DNA from 3 places in the Algoriphagus sp. 4150 genome. Region 3 is predicted to be linked to each of the others. Evidence: riboswitches for the same ligand, from Rfam matches in the RefSeq annotation. Region 3 holds a riboswitch; each other region holds the start of a gene.
What was found. A riboswitch is a leader RNA that binds a small molecule or an ion and turns the genes downstream of it on or off. The one in region 3 is predicted to bind thiamine pyrophosphate.
Positions count from the first base shown of each region.

Region 1: it holds a riboswitch for thiamine pyrophosphate, as region 3 does, so the genes downstream of both, J2X69_RS04025 (TonB-dependent receptor) here and thiS (sulfur carrier protein ThiS) in region 3, are expected to answer to the same signal.
Region 2: it holds a riboswitch for thiamine pyrophosphate, as region 3 does, so the genes downstream of both, pnuC (nicotinamide riboside transporter PnuC) here and thiS (sulfur carrier protein ThiS) in region 3, are expected to answer to the same signal.

Region 1 covers NZ_JAVDWS010000002.1:158,353-161,633, reverse strand. The annotation lists gene J2X69_RS04040 (secondary thiamine-phosphate synthase enzyme YjbQ) at 1-73, opposite strand, end outside; gene J2X69_RS04035 (TfoX/Sxy family protein) at 284-637, opposite strand; gene J2X69_RS04030 (fumarylacetoacetate hydrolase family protein) at 650-1,495, opposite strand; TPP riboswitch at 1,646-1,742, shown strand; gene J2X69_RS04025 (TonB-dependent receptor) at 1,879-3,281, shown strand, end outside.
Region 2 covers NZ_JAVDWS010000037.1:10,963-14,243, forward strand. The annotation lists gene J2X69_RS23765 (RagB/SusD family nutrient uptake outer membrane protein) at 1-1,311, shown strand, start outside; gene J2X69_RS23770 (hypothetical protein) at 1,458-1,625, opposite strand; TPP riboswitch at 1,647-1,760, shown strand; gene pnuC (nicotinamide riboside transporter PnuC) at 1,791-2,417, shown strand; gene J2X69_RS23780 (acyl-CoA dehydrogenase) at 2,395-3,281, shown strand, end outside.
Region 3 covers NZ_JAVDWS010000003.1:20,649-23,929, forward strand. The annotation lists gene J2X69_RS06205 (hypothetical protein) at 1-168, opposite strand, end outside; gene J2X69_RS06210 (DUF4412 domain-containing protein) at 180-962, opposite strand; TPP riboswitch at 1,154-1,257, shown strand; gene thiS (sulfur carrier protein ThiS) at 1,295-1,498, shown strand; gene thiC (phosphomethylpyrimidine synthase ThiC) at 1,502-3,281, shown strand, end outside.

The DNA.
Region 1 (3,281 bases), on a different contig from region 3:
CTTCATCGGTAATCAGATGATAGCCTGCGGGAAATGACGGTAAGCGAAGTTTATGTTGGAAAAATTGAGTCATCCACAAAAATACGCTTCCTTGATACATAGACAAAGCTCTCTTCCATTCATTATTGCTTGTCATGATACAGTCGCTGCCACAGTAAGGACGCCGGCAAATGACCAATGAGTTCTACTATTTAGGGCATGCTGAAAAACTCCGGTAATAGATCAAAAGCTATCATATTGAATGATTAACCCATTTTTCATACGAACGGTTTTTCAGCAAGCCCTATTTACTTCTTTTCGCCAATGGATTGTATTCCAGCGCCTTTTCCACCCAAAACTCCCAATCTTCCTCCAAATCAAACCCCTCAGGATCTACATAAACGAATCCCTTCAAGGGTTTGCCGGAGAATTCCATCGGTCGGCAGCCTGTTCGCTTCATACACAGATCTTCAGCAAATTCTCCGATACGCACCATCATTCGGTCTTTGGAAGTAAGCTTATTCCGATCCAGACCCATGCACATTTTTTCATCAACCATGAAAATCATTCCGCCCATCATGCTTTTGGTGCTGAAAGCAACTCCTCTACGCTGAAAACTTGACGCTAATCTCTCAATTAAATATTCATCATAGACCATGGTTCAATTGTCTTAGATCTTGGCAATGCTATTCTCCAGCACACCGATTTCATCAATTCCAATTCTCACCCGGTCTCCCACCTCCAGTGTAAAATCATCCGGAACAATTCCGGTTCCTGTCATCAGAAAACAACCAATTGGAAAAGTATTCGCACGGAAAAGCCAATCTGCCAATTCCTGAGGCTTACGCTTCAGCTGGGTCAGTGCAGTTTCGCCCGAAAATGCCAAAATATCATCTCTGAAAATCTCCAATCGGATAGTGGCAGTGTCTTCCAGAGCATTATCCGTAATATAAAGGCAAGGTCCGATCGCGGCACATCCTGCATAAACCTTCGCCTGAGGCAAATAGAGAGGGTTTTCTCCTTCAATGCTTCTGCTGCTCATATCATTGCCGCAGGTGTATCCCTGAATTTTTCCCGAGGGAGAAACCACCAAAGTCAATTCAGGTTCCGGCACGTCCCAAGTAGAATCCTTTCGGATATTTACGGAACTTCCCGGTGCGGAAACCCGACTTGCAGTTGCTTTGAAAAACAATTCAGGCCGGTCAGCATTGTAAACTTTATCATAGAAATCCGCTCCACCTGCATCTTGGGATTCTTCCATTCGGGCAGTCCGGCTACGAAAATAAGTCACTCCCGCGGCCCAAATTTCCTGATTTCCCATCGGTGTCAAAATTCCCTTCGCAATCAATTCATCTCCTTCTTCCGGAGAAATGGTCTTCCACGTTTTCGATTCTGTTTTCAGGTAATCTTTTAGATTTTCTTGGGCCAGCATGATATCCCAATTTATCTCAGGACCAAAAAAAGCTTGATTTTCATTCAGCAAAAGTGTGCCCGAAGGCAATTTGTAGATTTTCATAGGTTAATAGGGTTTGATTAGAAATTTAGGAAAAAGAATCGAGAGAAATATAAACACAGGAAAGACTTCTTACCAACAAATTGAAATTTGTCAAAACCACTTTTCTAATCGCCGGATTTGCGAAGCAACTTTTCCCCACTACCTTTGCTTGTAGATCATAGGGGGTGCCTTAACAAAACGGGCTGAGATCATACCCATACGACCTGATCCGGGTAATGCCGGCGAAGGGAAATGAACAAGCGTAGCAACAAACAAAATCAAATAATCGAAGCGCGACTCTTCCGGATTTTGAATTTTGTCAATGCGACAGGGTAAACAAAAACGGCAAGCTTCCCTAGAGCTTTCCCATGTTTCACTCAATCTCCCTCAAGGGAAAATTACAGATGAACAAAGTATTTCTTGGTCTGGCTTTATGCTTAGCCTCAATTTCAGCTTGGGCACAGCAAAGCCTCAGCGGTAAAGTGCTGGATGCATCATCCGGCGAAGTATTAGTGGGAGCCTCAGTATGGGCAGAAAATCAGGGAAAAGGTGGCGTCACTGACGAAAATGGTCTTTTCACCATAAATAAATTGCAGACAGGGAGGCTAGAGCTTCGAGTTTCTTATATAGGTTACAGTACCGTCAAGCAGACGTTGGAGGTGCCATTTTCCGGCGAACTTACCATACGATTGAATCCAACAGACCTGATGACGGAGGAGTTTATCGTATCCGCAACCCGGGCTTCACAGAGCACTCCCACCACTTTTCAGGAGATCAGTAAGGAATATTTGGCCAAGCGAAACTTGGGTCAGGACATGCCTCAACTCTTGAACTTCACACCATCGGTGGTGACTTTTTCCGATGCGGGGGCGGGAATCGGCTATACAGGAATGAGAATCAGGGGTTCAGATCAAAGCAGAATCAATGTGACTGTAAACGGTATTCCTATGAATGACGCCGAGTCCCATGGTGTATTCTGGGTGAATATGCCTGATTTTGCTTCCTCAGTGGATAATCTCCAAATTCAGCGCGGGGTGGGAACCTCCACAAATGGTGCGGCGACGTTTGGAGCCAGTCTTAATTTCCAGACCGATACCAGAAATGACGACGCTTATGCACAAGTGGATAATTCCGTCGGATCATTTAATTCATTCAAACATACAGTCAAAGTCGGATCGGGATTGCTGAACAACCGGTTTGCTGTAGATACAAGACTATCCAAAATCACCTCGGATGGCTATGTGGATCGGGCCAGCTCAGATTTGAGTTCGTATTTCGTCTCAGCAGGATACTTTGGAGAAAACCATGTGTTGAAACTGAATGTCTTTTCGGGTAAGGAGAAAACCTACCAAAGCTGGTATGGACTACCTGAGTCAAAACTCAAAGATGACAGAACCTTCAACTACTACACCTACGAAAACGAAACGGATAATTATCAGCAAGATCATTATCAATTGATTTATGCAGGTAAATTCGGCAGCAATTGGAAAGTAAACGGTGCACTACACTACACTTACGGACGTGGTTATTATGAGCAATACCGGGATGATGATGCTTTTGCCAACTACAACCTGCCCGATGTCATCATCGGAGATTCGACGATCAGCAGCACGGATATTATCCGTAGGCGATGGCTGGATAATGACTTCTATGGTGCCGTCGCGTCCATTAACTATATCTCCGACAATGGAAAATGGGATGTAGTTCTAGGTGGTGGAGCCAACCGCTACGATGGGGATCACTTTGGAGAAATAATATGGGCCAGAATCGCCGGAGATACCGACATCCGGGACCGCTACTACGATAA
Region 2 (3,281 bases), on a different contig from region 3:
AACGCTGCATCTGACGATCACTTTGCCGGTGGTGGTGGGCCAAACGATGTCACTTCCATTCAGGTGTGGTCCAATTATACACTGGATCCTGCCAACGGCCCTCAGGGAGATCTTTGGAGTAAGGGTTTTTCAGGAGTTTTTCGCGCAAATGTACTTATACAAAAACTTCCCGGAGTACCTATGGATGAAGCAGTAAAGGCACGCTATCGTGCAGAAGCTATCTTCCTACGCGCTTATTTCTATTTTGATCTGGTACGCTTTTTTAAAAACATACCGCTTTTCACAGAGCCGGTCTCCACATCCGAAATGTTCGACGTAGTACAGGCAGATCCTGCTGAGGTATATGCTCAGATAGAAGCGGATATTTTGGAAGCACTTCCCAACCTTCCTACCCAGCTCAATCTGGAAACAGAAGCGGGAAGAGCTACTGAAGGAATGGCCCGTGCTGTCTTGGGCAAGGTCTATTTGCAGCAGGAAAAATTTGAAATGGCAGCAGAGCAATTTGAAATGGTAAACGGTACTCCGGGCGGAACCAGCCAGTATGGATACAAATTATTGGACAAGTTCTCCGATCTATTTGAAGTTGACAATAAATTCAACTCGGAGTCAATTTTCGAAGTATCCTTTACGAATACATCAAATGGTGATTGGGGGTGTGTAGGATGTACAGAAGGCAATCTTTTGAACATCATGGTAGGCCCCCGAGGTTACAATCCAATCGCAGATACTGCACCGGATTATGTTTCAGGATGGAGCTTTTTGACTGTTACTCCGGATTTATATCAAGTGATGAAAAACGATCCCCGTAAATCAGCAACGATTGCAGATTTGGACAGTTTGGAAAAAGCAGGAGCAGTTACTTATGAAAAAGGCTACAACAATACCGGCTATTTCTTGGAGAAGTTTGCAGGACGGCAGAAAGACAGATCAACAGGAGGTGGAGTAATGGAGCTGAACTTCCGTCAGAATATCTATGAAATCCGGCTTGCAGACTCCTATCTTTTGGAAGCTGAAGCATTGGTAAGAGGAGGTGGAAATACCGGCCGAGCACAGGCTCTGCTAGATGCAGTTAGGGCAAGGGTCGGCTTAGCACCTGTTCCTGTTTCTATAAATTCAGTTTTGGAAGAAAGACGTCTGGAGCTCGCAGGAGAAGGACATAGATGGTTCGATCTAATCAGAAATGGAAAAGCTTCCGAAGTACTTGCAAGTAAAGGCTTTGTGGCAGGAAAGCATGAGATTCTCCCTATTCCACTTTTGGAGTTGGACAATACGCTGATAGAACAAAATCAAGAATATGGCGGCAGTAAATAAGCAACGCATATAAAATGATAGAGACCTATTCCCGGCTATGGGAATAGGTCTTTTTATTTAAAATAGTGCATACCTGAATTGGAATGAAGTCAGAATCCAATTTATCCAAAGCTGATATAAAGGTATCTGTCTTAGGATTTGTTACTCTATTTCAGCCACTCCCATCTTTTGACCCAATCCATCAAGAAAGCTTCCCGGTGCTTCGCTACAGTTTTAGCTCCCTGCTTGGTTATTTTTCGCAATTCCTCAGGTTTCGGAAAATCCGGTTTATGCGCAGCGAGCTTAGAGTGATCCAGCTCGAAGAGCGAAATCATGTATTAATCCCTATCTTAGCACCATCAATTAAGGGGTGCCCTAATATTTCGGGCTGAGATCATACCCATCGGTGAGCGATCACTGAGCACCTGATCCGGGTAATGCCGGCGTAGGGACTAGATTACTGTTCTCCCTTTTTTGAATAATTCTAAAACGTTATTCAAATGCTATTGTATATTGACATGAGTCTGCTCGCTGAGCAGATCAAATCCACGGGTGTACTGGAATGGTTCGCTGTGGGTTTTGGAGTCACCTCAGTACTGCTCGCCCGCAAAAACAATGTATTGCTCTATCCCGCCGGCATCATCGGGATCTTATGTTCCGGCTTCTTGCTGGTGGATGCCAAGCTCTACGCCGAAACCCTGCTCAATGCCTATTACCTAGTAATGAGTATTTATGGCTGGGTCATGTGGAAAAACAGATCTTCCTCCGGGGCATCACAAATCTCAAGAAGTACAGGTACTGAGCAGAAAATCACCTGGGCAATCGCTCTGGGCGGCTGGGCATTTCTCTATTTTATACTTACCAATTTTACCGACTCCGATGTGCCTATAGTAGATGCCTTTGTATCCTCCACCGCCTGGGCGGGGATGTGGCTTTTGGCAAAAAGAAAGTTGGAAAACTGGATTTGGCTGAATGTGTCAAATATCGTAGCCATTCCTTTGCTCTTTCACAAGCAACTGATTCTAATCTCATTTCTTACCATTTTCCTTTTCGTCGTAGCCGTTTTTGGTTATTTCGATTGGAAAAAAGAACTAGACCACAGCCATGGAGAATTCGAAACTGTTTAGCCACGAACTCGCTACCAAAGCAGAAGAACTTGGATACCTTCCCGAGGAATGGCTGGCTGAGATTTATTCCAAAAAATGGTTTAAGCTTTTTGTGCCAAAAGACTTGGGAGGACTGGGCTGTACCTTGCCGGAAGCCTTGGAAATTGAAGAAAAACTGGCCAAGCTGGACGGGAGTCTGGGATGGACAGTTACACTGTGCGCAGGCGCTGCCTGGTTTGTCGGTTTTATGGAAGAGTCACTTCGCAATGAGATTTTCCCAGACGAAAAACTCTGCCTGGCAGGAAGTGGATTTGTAGGAGGAAAAGCCAATTTGGTGGGTGACAAATACCTCATTTCCGGGAGTTGGACCTACGCTTCCGGAGCCCTGCATGCAACACATCTCACTGCCAACTGCGAGATACTGGAGGATGGGAAGGCACTGTTGGATGAAAAAGGAAAGCCGGTGATCAAAGCTTTTGTCCTCGACAGAAAAGATGTAGCTATTCTTGACGGCTGGAATTACATGGGCATGATAGCCACGGGAAGCCATGCTTTTCGATGCGATGACCTTGAAGTCCCGCTAAACCGTTGCTTTGAAATTCTTCCGGAAAAAGCTCAATTGACTGCCTCAGTTTACCAATATCCCTTCCTGCAGTTTGCCGAAGCTACGCTTGCAGCGAATATTCTGGGTATTTCTCTTCACTTAAAGGAATTGATAGAGCAGTCGTTTTGGAGAAGACATGAGTACAGAAAATACGACAAAAAGCATCTTAGGTATTTCAAAAAACTCCTCAGAAAGCAAGAGGAAAAACTACAAGAACTCCGGGAGGCATTTTATCATCAAGTCAGTGCTTCCTGGGATGAACTGGAAAAAAACGGAAAAAT
Region 3 (3,281 bases):
TTCGGTGAAAAATTTCCCTTCATTTTCTCCTGTATAGTCCATCAGGCAGGAACCTTTCACCTTTTTGGAACCGGTAGTGTTACCCAAGAGACTTTTCTCCCCAGTAGATGTACTGCACATAGATGCCGCTATCAGCAGCAGATTGAATGTGATTGCAAGTAGTTTCATGATTCAGCGACTTAAAAGGCCATCCCATTTTTGTATTGGCTCATGTCAATCACTTGCTCGATCTCGCCAAGTTGTATGACTTTCATATTTGAAGAAATTTTACCCTTCTTATCGAAAGCTGTCATTTCCATCATAAAACCCTGCATTTTCTCAGGTATAGCGACTTTATTTTTGGAATAAGAACCTAGGGATTTGGCAAAGGCAGACTGATCAAACTTTACTTCAGGAGCTATCCAAAACTCACCTTTCAGGTTTTCATCTTCTATGATGTACTTCGTTGCGGCGTAACCCAAAATAGTTTTGGTTTCGTTAGTCTTGATCATTTCCGGCATGCTTTCATCTTCCTGTGCATCAGCGGCACTACCAAACATCCCCATCATTGAGGTGGACATAGCCGAATAGGTTTTGTCTTTGGGATTAATAGTCACCATCACATCACTATCCAGATCGTATATAATCAGCATGCCCGCTGTCTCCATACCGAAATAGCTGTCCCGAACATTGTACTTCCATACCTGAGTCATGGGTTTGCCCTTTTCCATGTTCATTTCCATGGTCACTTGGAAATCAAAGCTATACTCAGAAGGAGCTTTAAAATCCTTGGTTTGTCCCATCATTCCTGCTAGGTCAATCCCTCCTAAGCCATTCCCTTCGTTACTTTGATTGTCACCTGAAATGGCTTTGTTTGTCACCTGGTCTTTGAGTTTCTTCAATACTTGGGATTGACCTTCGACTACCATAAAAAACAGGCAGAGGCAGAGTACGTAAATCTTGGAGTTTGTATGTCTTTGCATAGCGTTTGAATTTTGATTGCTATGCCTTAGTCTGTTAGGATGAAAAATGGTAAACAGTCAACTCAAAAAATCTTACAGTCAAGCCCCTAAACCGGGGGATTAAAGATAACGATATCATTGCGGGCATTCAGAACGGGGATTTACAAAACATCCCTTCTTTCTTCCCACTCTCACAATTTATTTGTAGCTTGGGAAAACTTTAGGGGTGTCCTCACTGAATACAGTAAGGACTGAGATTATACCCTTTGAACCTGATGCAGTTAGTACTGCCGAAGGAAAAAGCTAAGTGATACACGTGCTGTGTCTCCCCTGAAGTATATAATTTTTACAGGATGGAGATAACATATAACAATCAAACTCAGGAGGTACAGGAAGAAACATCGGTTTCAGACTTTGTTTTTCGTCAGATAGGCGAAAAACAAAATGGTATTGCTGTGGCAATCAATGAAACCATTGTACCCAAGACAGAGTGGGCAAAGACCTACTTAAAAGCAAACGATAATTTATTGATCATCAAAGCAACTCAAGGAGGGTAAGTTATGAGCAAAAAAGACAAATCACCCATGCAGGGCAGTATTTCAAAAGGACCTATAAGCGGCTCTAAAAAAGTGTATGTACCGGGAAAAATCCACGATATCAAAGTAGCGATGCGTGAAATTGCGGTCTCGCCTACGAAGTTGTTCAGCGGAGGAACAATGAAGAATCCGCCGGTGACTGTATATGACGCAAGTGGACCCTATACGGATGAAAATGCTGTAATAGATATCAAAAAAGGATTGCCGCGCATCCGAGAGCAGTGGATTCTTGACCGCGGGGATGTGGAGCGTCTGGAATCCTCAACTTCAGATTACGGACAGGAACGATTGAACGACAGTTCGTTGGATCATTTGCGTTTTGAGCATATTGCAAAACCTCTGCGGGCGAAAAACGGTGCAAATGTGTCACAGTTGCACTATGCCAAAAAAGGAATTATCACACCTGAAATGGAATATATTGCCATTCGCGAAAATCAACGGATAGAAGATTTGAAAGCGCAATGGAACGGCGAATACGATACGATGTGTGCGCAGCATATAGGCGAAAGTTTCGGTGCGAATACTCCTAAAAATCTCATCACACCTGAATTCGTACGCGATGAAATAGCAGCGGGAAGAGCCATTATCCCAAATAACATCAACCACCCGGAAAGCGAGCCGATGATTATAGGACGTAATTTCTTGGTGAAGATCAATGCAAATATCGGTAACAGTGCCGTGACTTCATCCATTGAAGAAGAAGTGGAGAAAGCAGTGTGGGCTTGCCGTTGGGGTGCAGATACCATTATGGATTTGTCTACCGGGGATAATATTCACGAGACTAGAGAATGGATTATCCGCAACTCACCCGTCCCGATAGGAACTGTTCCGATTTATCAGGCACTCGAAAAAGTAAAAGGTAAAGCAGAAGATTTGACATGGGAGATTTTCAGGGATACGTTGATCGAGCAAGCCGAGCAAGGTGTATCGTATTTCACCATCCATGCCGGTGTGCTTTTGAGATACATTCCATTGACAGCCAAGCGAATGACGGGAATCGTCTCCCGTGGCGGTTCTATTATGGCAAAATGGTGTCTTTCACATCACAAAGAGAATTTCCTTTACACGCATTTCGAGGACATTTGTGAAATCATGAAGGCATACGATGTGGCTTTCTCTCTTGGAGATGGTCTCCGTCCGGGCTCGATCGCCGATGCAAACGATGCTGCACAATTTGCCGAGCTGGAAACATTGGGCGAACTGACAAAAATCGCTTGGAAACACGACGTGCAAGTGATGATAGAAGGTCCCGGACACGTGCCTATGCACATGATCAAGGAAAACATGGACAAGCAGTTAAGAGAATGTCAAGAGGCTCCTTTCTATACCTTAGGGCCTTTGACTACGGATATTGCACCGGGCTACGATCACATTACTTCGGCAATCGGTGCTGCGATGATTGGTTGGTTTGGTACTGCGATGCTATGTTACGTCACGCCAAAAGAACATCTAGGCTTGCCAAACAGAGAAGATGTGAAAACAGGAGTGATCACCTATAAGCTGGCTGCGCACGCTGCGGATTTGGCAAAAGGGCATCCCGGAGCACAATACCGGGATAATGCGTTGAGTAAAGCCCGCTTCGAGTTCAGATGGGAAGATCAGTTCAACTTATCGCTGGATCCGGACACAGCACGTGAATTTCACGATGAAACACTTCCTGCTGAGGGCGCAAAAGTCGCCCACTTCTGTTCGATGTGCGGACCGAAATTCTGCTCGATGAAAATCAGTCAGGAAATTCGAAATG